Regions from separate parts of the Lentibacillus songyuanensis genome, predicted to be linked through region 1. Evidence: riboswitches for the same ligand, from Rfam matches in the RefSeq annotation. Region 1 holds a riboswitch; each other region holds the start of a gene.
What was found. Region 1 has a riboswitch for S-adenosylmethionine ahead of WMZ97_RS18895 (sodium:solute symporter family protein). Riboswitches for the same ligand answer to the same signal wherever they lie in the genome.
Positions count from the first base shown of each region.

Region 1 (4,207 bases):
GGAAAGAGGGTGAACTGCCGAACGAAGAAAAGATCATTCGTTCGATAGCTCAGCATTCTTTCTTGAATCAAATTTCCCATCGTTTTGAAATCGTGCCTTAAGTTCATCTCGATCGATCAGTTAAATAAACAAAATGGATAATCACCTTGTTTTTGAAAAAACTATGGGTGGAGGTGTAAAGAAATTGACTGAGAAGAAAAATAAAAACACAGGTGCCATGAGTGATGAGCAGGCAGTTAGGAAGAATTTATCAACTGATTTTGACCATGAATTTGCAAATGAACCGTTAACCGCAACGGAAAAGTACAACAATAAAAAGACGAAGAAACGACAATGAGCCGTATAGGAAGTGCGCATGATGGCAAATAAAAATGATGAAAAAAATCAAACCGAAGCAACACAGGAAAATGTGAATGTAGAGCTTGGTGGAATGGGTTTCTATGGCACAACATCCAATATGGAAATTGCAGGCTATAAAGCTTCCGGAGACATTGAAAATGCTGGAAGATTGGACAAAGGCTTTAAACGGCCGGAACATCCAGGTGCAACAGCATCCATCAAACAGGAAAAAGATTAATTCGGGACAGGGGAACAGATCAGGATTTACTGAAATAGTGAATCGCTGATAAACTGGAAGAAATCGCTGATAAAAATGTTCAAACTGCTGATAAATTGAATTATAGCAAATCGAAAGGCTATATTTCCATGTTCAGTTTTCTTGGAATAATAGTTACGCATGCAAGGAAAAGGAGAACTTCTGTCAAATTTAAACGTTTGATAGGAGAGCTCCTTTTTCACGTCATAAAGCCTCTTTTCTATGCTTTTATCAAGAGAACAGAAAAAAGTTCCAAGTTCTATTCACTATTCAAGATTGATACGTTATATTGATAGTAGTAAATATACAAATCAAGAGGTAAAATTAGCAAACAAGCCAACCAGCAATCTTATGATTATTATTGTATTGGAAGGGGAACGGTGGGTTGATGGAGTTCATTCTTACGTATCAATGGGAAATATTTATTAGTATCGAAGTGTTATCCATGGTGGCGCTTCTATTATTCGGTGTTGTGCGGTATTTTCTTGATAAGAAAAAGGCAAGCACATTATTTATCGCTGTTTTTCTTGTCTTAATCGCTATCGAAGCACTGCTCGCAGTTTTGATCTATCAGAGAACAGGAGAGATTTCCACCTTCCAGATTATTATTAGCATTTTTGTGATTTATGCATGTACATTTGGAATTGCTGACTTCAAAAAGCTTGATCGCTGGATGCGTAAGATAATTGGGGGCTGGCGTGGTAAAGAACTGTTGACAGAAAAGGATCGCCAAATTTTGGAGAGAAATAAGAATCCGAAATATTTGGCAAAAAAATACCGCTGGACATCCATAGCACATTTGGTGGTATTTGTCGGTGTACAATCCGTGTTTTGGATGTATGGAACGGGTAGCCTGGAAGAAATGATCAAATATATTCGTGATCTTTCATGGATCGAAGCAGGAACTGCAGAACAATCACCTTATCCGAACGAAACAATTTATTCAATCGGGATGATTTGGGGGATAGTTTTTATTGTTGATTTTATATGGTCATGGTCCTATACTTTTTTTCCTTCAAAATCAAAATCATGAACAACATGAAATATTTATTCCTGATTAACCAGATTGGAATATTTAAAAGCAAATATTTCGGATTGTATTGACAATTATGATTTAGCCATTTATAATAACAACAACTTTATATTGCTTTTATCTTATCCAGAGAGACGGAGGGACTGACCCTGCGATGTCTCAGCAACCGGCATATGGCGCGGTGCTAATTTCAGAAGAATACGATGTATTCTGAAGATGAGATGAAGAATGGACGTATCCTTAAATTCTTCTCTCATTAATGGGGGGAGGTTTTTTATTGGCATAAAACATATTAAATTGATCATATTACTTTACTTATATAGTTTCGCATTAACTAACAAAAAACTGGAGGTACTATTATGACGTCATATGGTTGGTGGCTAATCGTGTTTGCGATTATCTATACACTGGGGTTAATACTTATTGGCAATATATCTAGAAAACGGGCGAATAAAGATACAGGGTATTTCATTGGTGGTCGCTCGTTCAACAAATGGATTGTCGCATTTTGCATCACTGGATTGTTTTCCGGATCTACCTTTATATCGATTGTAGAATTGTCATACTTGTCGGGGATATCGGCAATTTGGTATGGGGTTGCGGAAACAACACAAATATTAATTATTGCCTTTGTTATCATTGGTCCATTTCGGGAAAAGCTCGTGGTGACTGTTACTGGCTTAATCGGTGATCGCTTTGGCAGGAAGGCACTAGGTATTGGCGGTGCCATTACTGCATTTACTTTCCCAATGTGGTCGGTTGCAACTGCCATTGCATTTGCATCAGCCGTGCATGTATTCACTGGTTTTTCTTTAACAATGTCGGTGGCATTTACAGCGATTCTCTTATATTTATATTTACAAGCAGGCGGTATGTGGTCAATTGCCTTTACTCAAACAGTCAATTTTGGTTTGTTTATCGTAATGTTTATCATCGGCATCACTGCATTTTTCATTAACCCAGGTATAGATGGACTAGCTTCATTCGCTTCTTCCAATCCGAACATGTTTCAATTCGACGGTGTCGGCATTCAAGTAATTGTTGCTTGGTTTGGTACATTCTTAGTTAATGTTATTCTGGCACAGGCAGCTTTCCAAATGGCGTTGTCTTGCCGTACGCCTAAAGAGGGGCAAAAAGGTTTAAAACTCGCAGTTATATTTGGGCTTCCATTCATTGTATGTGGAACATTGTTTGGAATATCAGCGGCGATTGTTGTCCCTGGACAAACCTTGGGGCTAGTCGCTTTACCTCAGTATTTAATGGAAGTTCTTCCCGCACCGCTTGTTGGCCTGTTTTTCTTGGGGATATGGGCTTGTGCATTAAGCTGGGGAGCACCATGTCAATTTTCTGGTGCGACAAGTTTAGGAAAAGATGTTGGCAGTGCACTACATCCCAGCGCGTCCCCTAAGCAATTGATCACGTATACGAAGGTATCGTTACTTGTGTTAACCGGCTTAATGATTACATTCGGAATGTTGCGAACCGAACAATCTGCCTGGTGGAACGTATTGGCGTGGACGATGCGAAATTCCGCCACGTTTGCTCCAGTTGTTGCCGTGTTATTTTGGCGATTGGCAACAAAAGAAGCTGTCATTGCTTCGATGATCGCGGGATTTGTCTCCGGTACGCTCTGGTATCAGCTTGGTGGTTGGAAACCGGACGAATTCTACTTGAATATTCATCCCGTGTGGATTGGTATGTCTGCAAATATAGCGACAATTGTACTGGTTACCCTAGTACAAACAGCCGGAACATATCAAGTTAGTTATCTATTTTCCAATGCAAAAAAAGGCTACTATGCATTGTGTGTAAGTTTATTGATTACGTTAGGGTTATCTATAGAATTTCAACCCATTTATAATCTAGGATTGCTTGGTATTTGTTTGTTTATGATTGTGATTGGTCTTTTTATTGCTACCATTATTTTTATTCCCGACAAACAGGAGAAGGTCAGTACAAATCCGTTGCATTCAAGAACTGGTACCGAAGACAGCATGTGAAAAGTTGAATTAAGAGGGGGAAATAAAATCCCATTCATGAAGGAAGAACAAGTTGATCCAAATAATAATGACTTGTTCTTCTTTATTATTCGGATCAACATCACTTGCATAAGCCATACGATAGTTTAGAAGTGTTTTTAACTTCATAGAAATGATTTCTTCTGCATTAATATTGTTTATTCCATTATGAATGTAGCATGCTTTAATATACTTTATTTTTAAAAAATTTTAAAATGATGTATTATTGAGAGGGATTCTATTTGCATACTTTTGTTAACGGATCATATTGAAATGAATAGGTGTGCGTGAAATTAAAGTACCAATAATCAATAATGAGGTGTAACGATGTCATGTGTTTTAACGGAAAGTTTTGCCCGGAGAATAGAACAGTCTGAAATAGACGCTTTAGTGTCCAGACTCACGGCAGTTAAGAACATTGATGGAAATCCAATGGATGTTGAAATAAAAAAATTTGGCAATGCAATGGCATTTACAGTTAGGAATATTCCTAATCCATCTTTTAATACGGTTAAAGGAAAGGAAGATGCCGGCTAGATTCGAATTAACCCCTGCATATGC
Region 1 is NZ_JBCLVH010000026.1:53,578-57,784, forward strand. It holds gene sspO (small acid-soluble spore protein O) at 185-337, shown strand; gene WMZ97_RS18885 (hypothetical protein) at 356-577, shown strand; gene WMZ97_RS18890 (hypothetical protein) at 984-1,628, shown strand; SAM riboswitch class I at 1,748-1,851, shown strand; gene WMZ97_RS18895 (sodium:solute symporter family protein) at 1,988-3,628, shown strand; partial or broken gene WMZ97_RS18900 (GNAT family N-acetyltransferase) at 3,974-4,207, shown strand, end outside.

Region 2 (4,207 bases), on a different contig from region 1:
CCAGCAGCTGTATTCGTGACAAGTTCCGAGTTTGCAAAAGATAATCCGGAATTGGTGCAAAAAATGGTCGATGCCCATATAGAATCGATTGACTATATTAACGAACACACGGATGAATCCATTGATATAACTATTCAAAGTATTGATGATATTACTGGACAGAAAATGGAGCGTGATGTCATGGAAAATGCCTGGAAACGCACACATTTCGTCTATGATGTGGATGTAGATACGATTCAAAAATTTGGTAACTCTTCTTTTGATTTACAATTTCTTAAAGAAAAACCCGATTTTAGTACGTTTGTTGACAAGCGTTTTATTGAATAACCAAAAGCCAGTCTTTAATTTCATTCATAAAGGCTGGCTTTTTAGTATCGAATTTGGGTCTATCCCGTTGTCCTGTTATGATGGGGTCTTAAATAATATTGAAATTCCCATTATTAGGAATAACTCAACACGGGGTAAATTATCTTTGCGTATATACTCCATACGCATTAGGGCTACCGAACGAGGGAAAAAACCCCCTCGTTCGGTCACTCAACACAAACGGCCGGGCGCTCTTTACCCGGTCCTCGTCTAATAGTTTATAGTCGTGATTCTTTGGCCAATACGGATAATGCCTGTTTTAAATCCTGTTTTAAATCATGGGCCTGTTCAATACCAACGGAAAACCGCAATAACCGATCATCGACACCGCGCCTTACACGTTCCGCAACCGGAATGTCGGCATGGGTCTGGGTTGCCGGGTACGTAATAAAGCTCTCGACACCGCCAAGACTTTCGGCAAATGTGATCAATTGCAGCTGCTGCAGGAATGAATCAACCCATTCGCTTTGCTGGAGGCGGAATGATAGCATGCCGCCTTTTCCCGGGTAAAGAACATCCGCTATTTCCGGTTGTTCACGTAAAAACGCGGCAATTTCTTGGGCGTTTTGTTGGTGTTTTTCCATTCGCAGTGAAAGAGTTTTTAGGCCCCTGATTAATAACCAGGAATCGAATGGGGACAACACCCCACCTGAGGCATTATGAATCATCGCTAATTGTTCACAGAGTTTTGGCCCTTTTGCCGCCACTAACCCCGCCAGCACATCATTATGCCCGCCAATATATTTGGTTGCACTATGAATCACAATATCTGCACCCAATTCGAGTGGACGCTGCAAGTAAGGGGTGAGGAACGTGTTATCTACAATTACTAACAGCTGATGTTTACGCGCAAGCTCGGCAATCTGTTGGATATCCACTTCCTGCATTAATGGATTTGTCGGTGTTTCAAGTAAAATCGCTTTCGTATTGCCGGTGATCAGCTGCTCCGTTTGAGCTAAGTCGGAAAAATCACTGTAGGACGTCTGAATCTGATAGTTTTCTGCATAAAGATCGAGTAATCGGTATGTACCGCCATAGATATCTTCTGTAACGATGAGCTCGTCACCAGATCGAAAAAGGGAAAATATTAACTGAATGGCAGCCATACCGGAACTACAGGCATACGCTCCATCTCCGCCTTCTAAATCCGCGAATGCTGACTCTAACAGATAGCGGGTTGGATTTTTGGTGCGACTGTAATCGTAACCGGTGGACCGGCCGAGCCCTTCATGTTTATATGCGGTTGATAAAAAAATCGGTGGATTAACAGCACCTGTTGCTTTATCACTGTAGCTTCCCAGTTGTGCTAACTTTGTTTCGATGCTTCTCTCTGTCATGTGATCATCTCCTGATAAAATGAATTTATTCCATATTCTCAAATACGAAAATAGAGGTCTTTTCACGTTCATGCGGGAAAAATATAAAACAGCCTCCACTTAAAAAGAAGAGACTGTAATATAAACGGTTGATGCTCTTCTTATCTTTCAAGCATGGCGCTTCTGGAATTGGCACAATACCTGTTTGGCTATTACAGGCTGTTGCCGAGGCTTCAAAGGGCCAGTCCCTCCACCTCTCTGGATAAGAAAATAGTATTTAAATTTTAGAATATTAATCAATACTTTACAATTATCTAGCTGGAAAGTCAAGCAAAAATTATGTAACAAACATATGATGGAAAGGATCTGCTATCAGCAGTTTCGCTAGGAAAGTTTAGTCAGTAGCAAATGGTGATAACGTTTGTTTTCCTTCGTAATTCCGTCATTACTGCTGTGATTCGCTGGGATGCTGACAGACGATGTTTTGTGCTATGATAGAGTAAAGGGGAGGTACATAATGGAGTTTACATCAATCGATTTTGAAACTGCTAATGCAAAACGTTACAGTCCATGCGCGGTTGGTATTGTTGTGGCCAATGAACATGAGATTGTTGATGAATATTATACGCTGATCAACCCATTAATGGAATTTAGTTCGTTTAACATTGCTATACATGAAATCACCAGTCGGGACATTGAAAATCAGCCTACATTTGCTCAAATTTGGCCGACATTACGTGAATATCTTCATAATCATCTGGTTATTGCTCATAATGCTAGTTTTGATATGAGTGTTATTCGTAATACGCTGGATTATTTTCAGATTCCATATCCGGAGCTGGATTACTTGTGTACGGCAACTATTTCCCGGAAAGTATGGCCACAGCTGCGGAATCATAAATTAAATACAGTCGCAGCCGAGCATGGAATCACATTTGAACACCACCACGCCTTAGAAGATGCCCGGGTGGCGGCGAACATCTTTCAACATGCGGTGGACCAGCATGGTGGTGTACTGGATTCATTACTTACCCATTGTCAAATGGATAAAGGCCGGATTTATGAGCATGGGTACAAAGCTCCGCGTATGAAACAGGTCAAAAAAGCCCGAAAGCTTTATTTCTAGTGGCCGATAGGGAGAGATGGTATAGTTACTCTCACTTGATATTATTAATGGCTATTTATATTTCATTTTTAGTGCTTTATGTGCGTTTTTTAGGTCATTTTGCAATAACTTTTCCAAATCATATGCCGGATATTCTCCTTTTTCGAACATGTATGAAAATACATTGGCATGGGCTTCAATCGCTTTTTGCAAGTGCTGATTTAATGTTTCCCTTAGTTGAGGAGTAGCGACTTCTGTGATGGAAGCGGCATAATTTTTCACACACGATTTGGTTAAAACTAATAAGTCGCCAGCGTAAAAGCTGTTTCCAAGCTCGCGAAACCCCTCTTCCCCTTCTGTCTCTCTGGGCGCCAACGAATAAAATTGTGTAAGTTCCTTTAAATTGTTTTCCATATCTTTAATACATTGCACATACAAATTACGGAGCATGTTATCTTTGACGTCACCAACCGCATGCTTTAATTTCATTAATCCGATCGATTGAAATGCTACAAGTTCGTGTATTTCAAGTGTTTCATGCCAAGCGAGATGCTTTGGGCGGTTTTTTCTTGATGTTTCCATTGTGTCAGGTTCCTCCTTTAAACTAGTCAATTTCACTATATTCAACAACCCATGATTAGGTACTGTATAATGTGATTTTGGGCGATAAGATTGAAAAAATAGTGCTATATTCATAGGAAGTAAAGTGATAGTATAATAGTATGAAGGGTTAAGTGTTTGGACTTTTAATACAAAGGAGAGGTTACATATGGCATTATTTGATGAATTGCAGCACGAATTAGCCCCGGATCGTGTTACTAAAAATGAAACGATATTGGAGCAGCATAGCAGTGATGAATCCTATCATACCCCACATTTGCCGGAAGTAGTCGTTTTTCCGGAAACGGCCGATGAAGTGAGTACTATTATCAAATTGGCAAACAAGTACGGGCAAACGGTGGTTCCATTTGGGGTTGCTTCCAGTTTGGAGGGGAATGTGATCCCGTATGAATCCAGTATTGTTGTAGATTTTTCACTAATGAATAAGGTGTTGGAAGTACGGGAAAATGATTTTCTTGTGCGGGTACAGCCTGGGGTAACACGATCCCAGTTGGATAAAGAATTGAAAAAGTATGGGCTATTTTTCTCGGTTGATCCGGGAGCAGATGCCACACTTGGCGGGATGGCCGCAACAAATGCAAGCGGTACAACGGCAGTAAGGTATGGAATTATGCGTGATCAGGTAAGGGATATGGAGGTCGTTCTTGCTGATGGATCGATTATTCATACGGGTAACCTGGCAGCGAAGTCCTCTTCCGGTTATCATTTGAGCGGTATTTTTGTCGGATCGGAGGGGACGTTGGGCTGTTTTACCGAGTTAACATTACGCATCTATGGAATTCCAGAACATGTGATGGCG
Region 2 is NZ_JBCLVH010000009.1:91,928-96,134, reverse strand. It holds gene WMZ97_RS11000 (aliphatic sulfonate ABC transporter substrate-binding protein) at 1-327, shown strand, start outside; gene WMZ97_RS10995 (methionine biosynthesis PLP-dependent protein) at 585-1,703, opposite strand; SAM riboswitch class I at 1,841-1,951, opposite strand; gene WMZ97_RS10990 (3'-5' exonuclease) at 2,200-2,808, shown strand; gene WMZ97_RS10985 (spore coat protein) at 2,860-3,369, opposite strand; gene WMZ97_RS10980 (FAD-binding oxidoreductase) at 3,557-4,207, shown strand, end outside.
Region 2: linked by a shared signal. The riboswitch ahead of WMZ97_RS10995 (methionine biosynthesis PLP-dependent protein) and the one ahead of WMZ97_RS18895 (sodium:solute symporter family protein) in region 1 are both predicted to bind S-adenosylmethionine.

Region 3 (4,207 bases), on a different contig from region 1:
TGTCTTTTCCTTAATTCTGATTAATAGTATAACACATTAAAATAATTAGTCCATACTAATATATTAAATTTCTTGAAAAAGTTGAATGGCTAGAAGAAAAAGGTGGAAATACCTACAGTGACACGGTATAATCCCAAACATTTAAGCATGAAATCAGCGTATATTTCTAAGCTTTTTATAAGTTCAAGTGGTTATGTTATGTACTACTCCTGAACCATTCAATTTTTCAAGCATATTGATTGTCCCTCAAATGTGGAATACAATCAAGTAATTGCAAACAGATATGATGGTTTTTTCAGACGTTAAAATGAGGGGAGACGGTAAAAAACACCGTCCTTCAACTATTTACACATATGCATTATTGTTGCTTTTTTGCTAATTTATCGCGGTCAACTTGCATCGGTGGTTGTTCCATCCAGCCATGTTTAATTAATAGCTTTGCACCATCAAGCGAATATTTTCCGATTTCTGCAGTTAATCTCACATAATGGGTGGAAATATCTGTTCGTAAACTGGATGCCAGGCTAGTGCCGTAATACCCGATTCCAATTCCAATTATTGAAGCAGTCATAAACATCATTAACTTGTCTGAAAAAGGTGGTACAGTTGACTTTGTCACTTCTGCGTCCCATGTCATAGGAATGGGTAAATCATCCTCTCGTAAAATAGAACCGAAAATTTCAACGTGTTTACTGGCAATTTCCTTCCCACGAATGAAAAAGTTTGTGATCTCTTTTGACTTGGAGACTTGGCTAAAGCCAATAAGTAATGCAATACCTAAAGCGTTACGCTGGATATTGGCGAATAGATTGGCAATTTCAAATGAAAGTATGGGTCTGCGCTTTCCAAACCATCCTTGAAGAAAATCATTCGACTCCACAAAGGTAACCTTATCTTGTGTTGGAATATATGGGGGGCGAATATATAGGCCTTTTGAAAGTAATATTTTATTTGCCATCTTATGCAATTCGTCACTTTCCTGAAGGCATTGGGAATAATAGGCTCGAACATCTTGACGAGTAGAGAGCGATACGGCAACACTGTACGTATTCATGCCTATCATTCCCATTTGTTGGATGTGCATTAACATAAAACTATCTGAAAAAAGACGTGGTGCAGTTTCGTTTACATCTTCATCCGTAAAGCCCTGTGGTACTGCGTTTCCCTCATTTTCAAATAGTTGAACAAGTCTAGAAATATGGGATTGTGATAATTCTAATGCGTGCTGCACTAATTGACGAGTTTGCGTATCTTCAACATGTGATAAGAAATAACGAAATACACAAATGGATAAGGTATCATTTTGGTATGAACCCCACAATTCTGAGAGTTCAGCCGCTGTTAATCTAATGTTGTTATCTGTTTCCATTAAAGTGGATCCTCCATTTTTATTTTATAATAGGTATTGTCTGTTAATGAAGGGATATTTATTACGGGTAATGGGCTACAATTTCCTTGCTGAATATACTTTTCACTTTATAATATCTAGGACATCCGGGTAAAAACATTGACATACCATGTCGTTTTCGTTACGATAAATGGCGAACGGACTCTCTTATTCAGAGCAGGCGGAGGGACAGGCCCGATGAAGCCCGGCAACCATCACGAAGGTGAAAAGGTGCTAATCTGATGCAAGGATATTTCCTTGAACAATAAGAGCGAAAGGCCACAACACCTTTCCTCATAATGCAGGAAAGGCTTTTTTGTTTTTAAGGAGATGTTCAACTTATCCTTTTTACGGATTTGAACATGTATCATAAAATTGATAATGATGAGTTCCGTACCATTAGTAAAGGGAGAGATTTGGCCTATGGCTGCAAATCGACGTTTATTTACATCTGAATCGGTGACAGAAGGACATCCGGACAAAATTTGTGACCAGATTTCAGATGCGATTTTAGATGAAATTGTAACAAACGATCCAAATGCACGCGTTGCCTGTGAAACCACGGTAACGACAGGATTGGTACTTGTTTCCGGAGAGATTACGACTAGTACCTATGTGGATATTCCGGCGATTGTCAGACAAACGATTAAAGATATTGGCTATACGCGGGCAAAATACGGTTTTGACGCGGAAACTTGTGCGGTACTGACTGCTATTGATGAACAATCACCCGATATTGCTGAGGGAGTAGACACCGCATGGGAAGCACGACAAGGGAAAATGTCGGATGAAGAAATTGCGGCAATTGGTGCTGGTGATCAAGGGTTGATGTTCGGATTTGCTTGTGACGAAACCGAAGAACTTATGCCAATGCCAATTGCACTTGCCCATAAGATGGCAAAACGCTTAGCTGATGTCCGTAAAGATGGCACGCTTGATTACCTAAGACCAGACGGGAAAACCCAGGTCACGGTAGAGTATGATGCAGACGATAATCCAGTAAAGGTGGACACGATTGTCGTTTCCACGCAGCATCACCAGGATATTTTGTCCGATCAAATTGAAAAAGATATCATTGAACATGTAATCCGCCCGGTGGTTCCTGCAAATTTATTGGATGAAACAACGAAATACTTTATTAATCCGACTGGCCGATTTGTCATTGGCGGACCTCAAGGGGATGCCGGGCTGACCGGACGGAAGATTATTGTTGACACGTATGGCGGGTATGCTCGCCATGGCGGGGGTGCATTCAGCGGTAAAGATTTTACAAAAGTGGATCGATCGGCAGCGTATGCCGCACGCTATGTTGCAAAGAATATTGTTGCAGCTGGCCTAGCAAAAACATGTGAGGTTCAGCTTGCCTATGCTATCGGTGTTGCAGAACCGGTATCGATTGCGATTAATACCTTCCATACAGGGGTGGTTCGTGAAGAGCAGCTCGTTGCAGCTGTTCGTGAATTGTTTGATCTACGTCCAGCAGGCATTGTACGCATGCTCGACCTGCAACGGCCAATCTTCAAAAATACGGCCGCATATGGACATTTTGGCCGGACTGATATTTTATTCCCGTGGGAGAAAACGGATAAGGTGGAGGAATTGAAGGCATTGGCGGGGAAATAATTTTTAAAATCACGTCCCATCTTTCTAAAAGAGAGGGCGTGATTTTGTTCTCTTTCCTATATCGAAATACTCCACCATTTATGATATACTCTAAAAGGTATTATGACGAAAGCAAGAGAGTGAGGCTAAAGCCATGTGTGGATTTATCGGAATGATTCGTAACAAACCAAGTATGCCGGATGAATCGGTCGTACATGTTTTTGAACAGCAAAACAATCTTATCACCCATCGGGGACCGGATGATGAAGGTTATTTTCATGATGAATATGTTTCTTTTGGGTTTCGACGGTTAAGTATCATTGACATAGACAGTGGACAGCAGCCATTAAGCTATGATGATGAAAAAATCTGGCTGGTGTTTAATGGAGAAATTTATAATTATGTGGAACTGCGGCAAGATTTGTTGCAGGAAGGGTACACATTCGCAACCGAATCCGATACCGAAGTGATTGCCGCTTTATTTGTCAAGCATAAGGAACAAGCGTTTCAGTATTTGCGTGGCATGTTCTCCATCCTGGTATGGGATAAAGAAAATGAAACATTATATGGCGCACGCGACCCGTTTGGGATTAAACCATTATTCTACAAAGAAACCGAAGAGGGTGCGATTTTTGCATCAGAGAAGAAAAGCATCACGGTAATGGAAGAAACCCAAAAAGTGGACAGTGAATCATTACAGCATTATTTAAGTTTTCAATTTGTTCCGGAACCATATACGATGACAACCGGAATTAAAAAGATGGAACCTGGCCATTATTTTGTTAAAAAGCCGGGGCAGCCGATCGCGTTTACACAATATTGGCAGGCAACATTTAACCCTGTCTTGATGGACAAACAGAATTGGATCACGCGCATCCAGGATGTCATGTATGATTCCGTTAAGGTACATATGCGCAGTGATGTACCTGTTGGGTCGTTTTTATCTGGCGGGATTGATTCCACCATAATTGTGGCGATGGCCAGAGAATTTAACCCGAACATTAAAACATTCTCGGTTGGCTTTGAGCGAGAAGGTTTCTCCGAAGTAGATGTAGCCAAAGAAACAGCGGAAAAATTAAACGTGGAAAATATCTCCTACACTATTTCCCCAGAGGAATATGTGGAAAAATTGCCGAAAATCATGTGGCATATGGATGATCCATTAGCCGATCCGGCCTGTGTACCGTTGTATTTCGTTGCAAGAGAAGCACGAAAACA
Region 3 is NZ_JBCLVH010000029.1:31,357-35,563, forward strand. It holds gene WMZ97_RS19540 (DUF3231 family protein) at 359-1,369, opposite strand; SAM riboswitch class I at 1,553-1,659, shown strand; gene metK (methionine adenosyltransferase) at 1,811-3,010, shown strand; gene asnB (asparagine synthase (glutamine-hydrolyzing)) at 3,144-4,207, shown strand, end outside.
Region 3: linked by a shared signal. The riboswitch ahead of metK (methionine adenosyltransferase) and the one ahead of WMZ97_RS18895 (sodium:solute symporter family protein) in region 1 are both predicted to bind S-adenosylmethionine.

Region 4 (4,207 bases), on a different contig from region 1:
TCTCGGCGTTATCACAGTGCCGATCCAGACGAATTGGTAACGTCTTTAGTCCACGAATCAATAGCCAGGCATCAAATGGTGACATAATACCACCAATATCCTTCTGGGTGGTCATTTGTACCGAATCCAGGAATTCCTTCGTCCCTACAGCAAGTCCTGCAACCACATCCCCATGGCCACCAATATATTTGGTTGCGCTATGAACAACAACATCACAGCCCAGATCAAGCGGACGCTGTAAATATGGGGAAGAAAATGTACTATCCACAACCACCGGGATATTATATTCTTTTGCCACCTGGGCAACCATTTCCAAATCAATAAGCTTCATCGTCGGGTTAACCGGGGTTTCTACATAAATACATGCTGTCTCCGGCCTGATACGGGCTTGGAGTTCCTCGGGCGAATCCATTTCTGAAAAGTCATGGGTGATCGCATATTTTTCCTCCATCATCGACAACAGACCAAATGTACATCCATACAACCCGGATGAACAAACAATGTGATCATTTGCTTTGGTCAACGCAACCAGAACCGCCGATATGGCAGCCATACCGGAGGCAAATGCTAATCCGCGCTCGCCATTTTCAAGCGCAGCAATTCGTTCCTCCAGCACCTTCACCGTTGGATTCGCCAATCGTGAATAAATATAACCCGCTTCTTCGCCAGCAAAGCGTCGCTCCCCCTGCTCTGCTGTTTCAAATGTATAAGTGGATGTCTGAAATAATGGCGGCGTTAAACTGCCAAGCATTTCTTTTGCATCATATCCATCGTGAATGACGGATGTTTCGAAATGTTTATATCGCTCTGTCATGTCATTCTCCCTTTCCTTCATGCATTTCTCTTCCTACTTCTATGATATCGGAAAAGGCTTATCCTTGAAAGCGGTTTCCGGAGATTGTTCTCACTTTTTTGGTTGGCAAAGCGTTTACGAGTGTCCCTGCACAAGCAAGATAATTGCCTTTTTTTCAACCACCCTCTAAAATTGGCTTATTTCGAACCAATGGATTTTGGGGAATTTTCCAGGAAGGAGAAGCAATAAATGAAGCAAGCAGAGCAAAAAATGGGAATTATTTATATTACATTCGCCTACATATTTTGGGGGATTCTGCCAATCTACTGGAAACTGGTCGATAATGTCCAACCAGGCACTATATTGGCACATCGCATTATCTGGTCCTTCTTATTTATGATCGCTATTATTCTTGTACTAAAAAAGTGGTCTCCATTTATCGCAGAATGCAAAGCCATTTTTAAAAATAAAAAGAAATTAATCGGTATTTCGTCTGCTTCCTTTATCATTAGTCTCAATTGGCTTACCTATATTTGGGCCGTTAACACTGAACATGTGATCCAGGCAAGCCTTGGTTATTATATGAATCCGCTGGTCAGCATCTTATTAGGCATGATTATTTTAAAAGAACGATTGACCCGACAGCAGCTTGCATCGTTTCTCATTGCAGCGATTGGTGTCATCTATCTTGCGGTCAGTTATGGAGTGTTTCCTTGGATTTCTTTAGCGTTGGCTATCACATTCGGGTTGTATGGATTGTTAAAAAAGACGGTGGATATTGGAGCGATGTTTGGCCTGGCAATGGAGACCATGATCGTCACACCGCTGGCATTGATTTATGTTGCTGCCGTACCTGCGCACATATTTACTATCAATAACATGTCTACCAGCACACCACTTTTGTTAATTGGTGCCGGAGTTGCAACAGCCATTCCGCTTTTGCTATTTGCCAGCGGAGCCAAGCAAATTCCATTATCCATGGTCGGCTTCTTACAATACATTGCACCAACCATCATGCTTTTGCTCGGCGTGTTTCTTTATCATGAGACATTCACCCATGCCCATATGGTATCCTTTGCATTCATCTGGATCGCATTAATCATTTACATGACGTCCGTGCAACATAGACCAGCGAAAAAGCGAAAAAAGGCAACATCATGATTTGGAGCTCACTGAAAAAGCACCTTTTCATAATCGTTTGGAAGAAAACGGGCTGAAACGTGCGTCAGCAAGCCCGATACGTGCGAGATACAAAGGTTTTCAAAACGAATCTATTTAGCAGCCTCCATGATTTGGACGGTATTTTTTGAGTTCCGACAGTATTCTATCTAACTTGGACAGTATTTACGTTCATTTAAATTCATATTATTTTTATCAAAATAGTTGACGGATGATTGAATTTAGGTATATAATTCTTGTTACATTAATTTTTCTAAAATTTCATATCTCTTATCAAGAGTGGTGGAGGGATTAGGCCCTGTGAAGCCCGGCAACCATCAGGCTGATAACCAGCTTTGAAAGGTGCTACATCCTACAGGTCGACTTGATCTGGTAGATAAGAGGAGGAACGTTGACGTATACGCCCTCTTCTTAGGAAGGGGGCTTTTGTAATACTCCCTTCCAACATATTAACCAACCACAAAAGGAGGAATTTTTTATGTCAAACTTTCAATTTCACGATCCAGAAACAGTAATACTTCACGGGGGACAGGAACCGGATCCAACAACCGGGTCACGTGCTGTTCCGATCTATCAAACTACTTCCTATGTATTCCGCGACACTGAGCATGCACAAAATTTATTTTCTTTAGCCGAGCCCGGCTATCTGTACACACGGCTTGGCAACCCGACATGCGCCGTATTTGAGGAACGGGTAGCACAGCTTGAGGATGGATCTGCAGCCGTTGCGACATCATCTGGTATGGCTGCCATTACGTTAGCTATTTTGAACCTGGCCGGGGCCGGTGACGAAATTATTGCTGATAGCAACTTATACGGTGGAACATATAACTTATTTTCGACGACCTTGCCTCGCTATGGGATCCAAGTGAATTTTGTGGATGGGACAGACCTGGGGGCAATTCGTTCAGCTATCACCTCAAAAACGAAGGCGATTTTTGGTGAAACCATCACCAATCCTAGTCTAAACGTACTAGATATAGAAGGGATTGCAGGCATCGCCCATGAACACCATATCCCTTTAATTGTGGACAACACGTTTGCGACACCATATTCTGCCCAGCCAATTAAATGGGGAGCTGACATTGTCATCCACTCTGCAACCAAATGGATTGGCGGACACGGAAACTCGATTGGCGGCATTGTCGTTGATGGCGGCCGGTTTGATTGGAATCATGCAAACTTCCCCGGCTTTATCGAAGCTGATGAAAGCTACCACGGCATTCGTTATGCTGACCTCGGCCCTGCTGCATTTGCCACAAAACTGCGGGTTCAGCTATTAAGGGATATCGGCGCTTGCTTAAGCCCGCATAATGCGTTTTTACTATTACAAGGACTGGAAACTTTGCATTTGCGGGTGGAACGACATAATAAAAATGCAGAAAAAGTGGCTGCCTATTTACAAGCCAACCCTGCTGTGGAATGGGTGAATTATCCAGGTCTAGAGAACCATCCGGCACATTCCTTAGCAAAGAAATATTTACAAAAAGGTTTTGGCTCGATGATTACATTCGGTATTCAAGGCGGACGAGATGCCGGCAGAAAACTGATCAACAACATTTCTATCTGGTCCCATGTGGCAAACGTTGGTGATGCAAAATCATTGATTATCCATCCGGCATCGACTACCCATCAACAATTGAGTGCCGAGGACCTCAAAAAAAGCGGGGTAAGCGAGGAATTAGTTCGGCTCTCTATTGGTATTGAACAGGTCGATGATGTTCTAAGCGATTTAGATCAGGCGATCGCCAAAGCTACCAATACAAAGCCAAGTCGCCAAGCTACAAAGGCTGATGCAGTAAAATGGTTGCTTTCTTCCCCATTCATCCGGGAAAATGGTGCTTTAAGGCAAAAAACGATCGCTGTAGTTGGTGAGGGTCATAATGAACAGGAAACAAACCAATTAAAACAGCTTGGCTATCAGCTTATCCACGTAAATGATACAAACCAGCTGCAGGATACACAGGCTGCGATTGATACTGTTTGGCTCAAACAAGGACCTGTCCCTAACAGCACGATTGAGCAATTTATCAACAAGGAAGGCAAGATTCTCTGGATTGAACAACTGATTGGAACGGAGCCAACACTTGAACATGCTGAAGCTGCTGGTATCACGGTTGTCACCGGAGTAAAACTATATGAGAAATTTGTTCGCTTACGCGGAAATACGACTGAACAAGCAACTGTTAGCGTATGATGAACAAGAATAGTTAAAGATACAAGAGGCTGTCTCGC
Region 4 is NZ_JBCLVH010000001.1:423,947-428,153, reverse strand. It holds gene megL (methionine gamma-lyase) at 1-835, opposite strand, end outside; gene rarD (EamA family transporter RarD) at 1,043-1,954, shown strand; SAM riboswitch class I at 2,240-2,355, shown strand; gene WMZ97_RS01975 (PLP-dependent aspartate aminotransferase family protein) at 2,451-4,169, shown strand.
Region 4: linked by a shared signal. The riboswitch ahead of WMZ97_RS01975 (PLP-dependent aspartate aminotransferase family protein) and the one ahead of WMZ97_RS18895 (sodium:solute symporter family protein) in region 1 are both predicted to bind S-adenosylmethionine.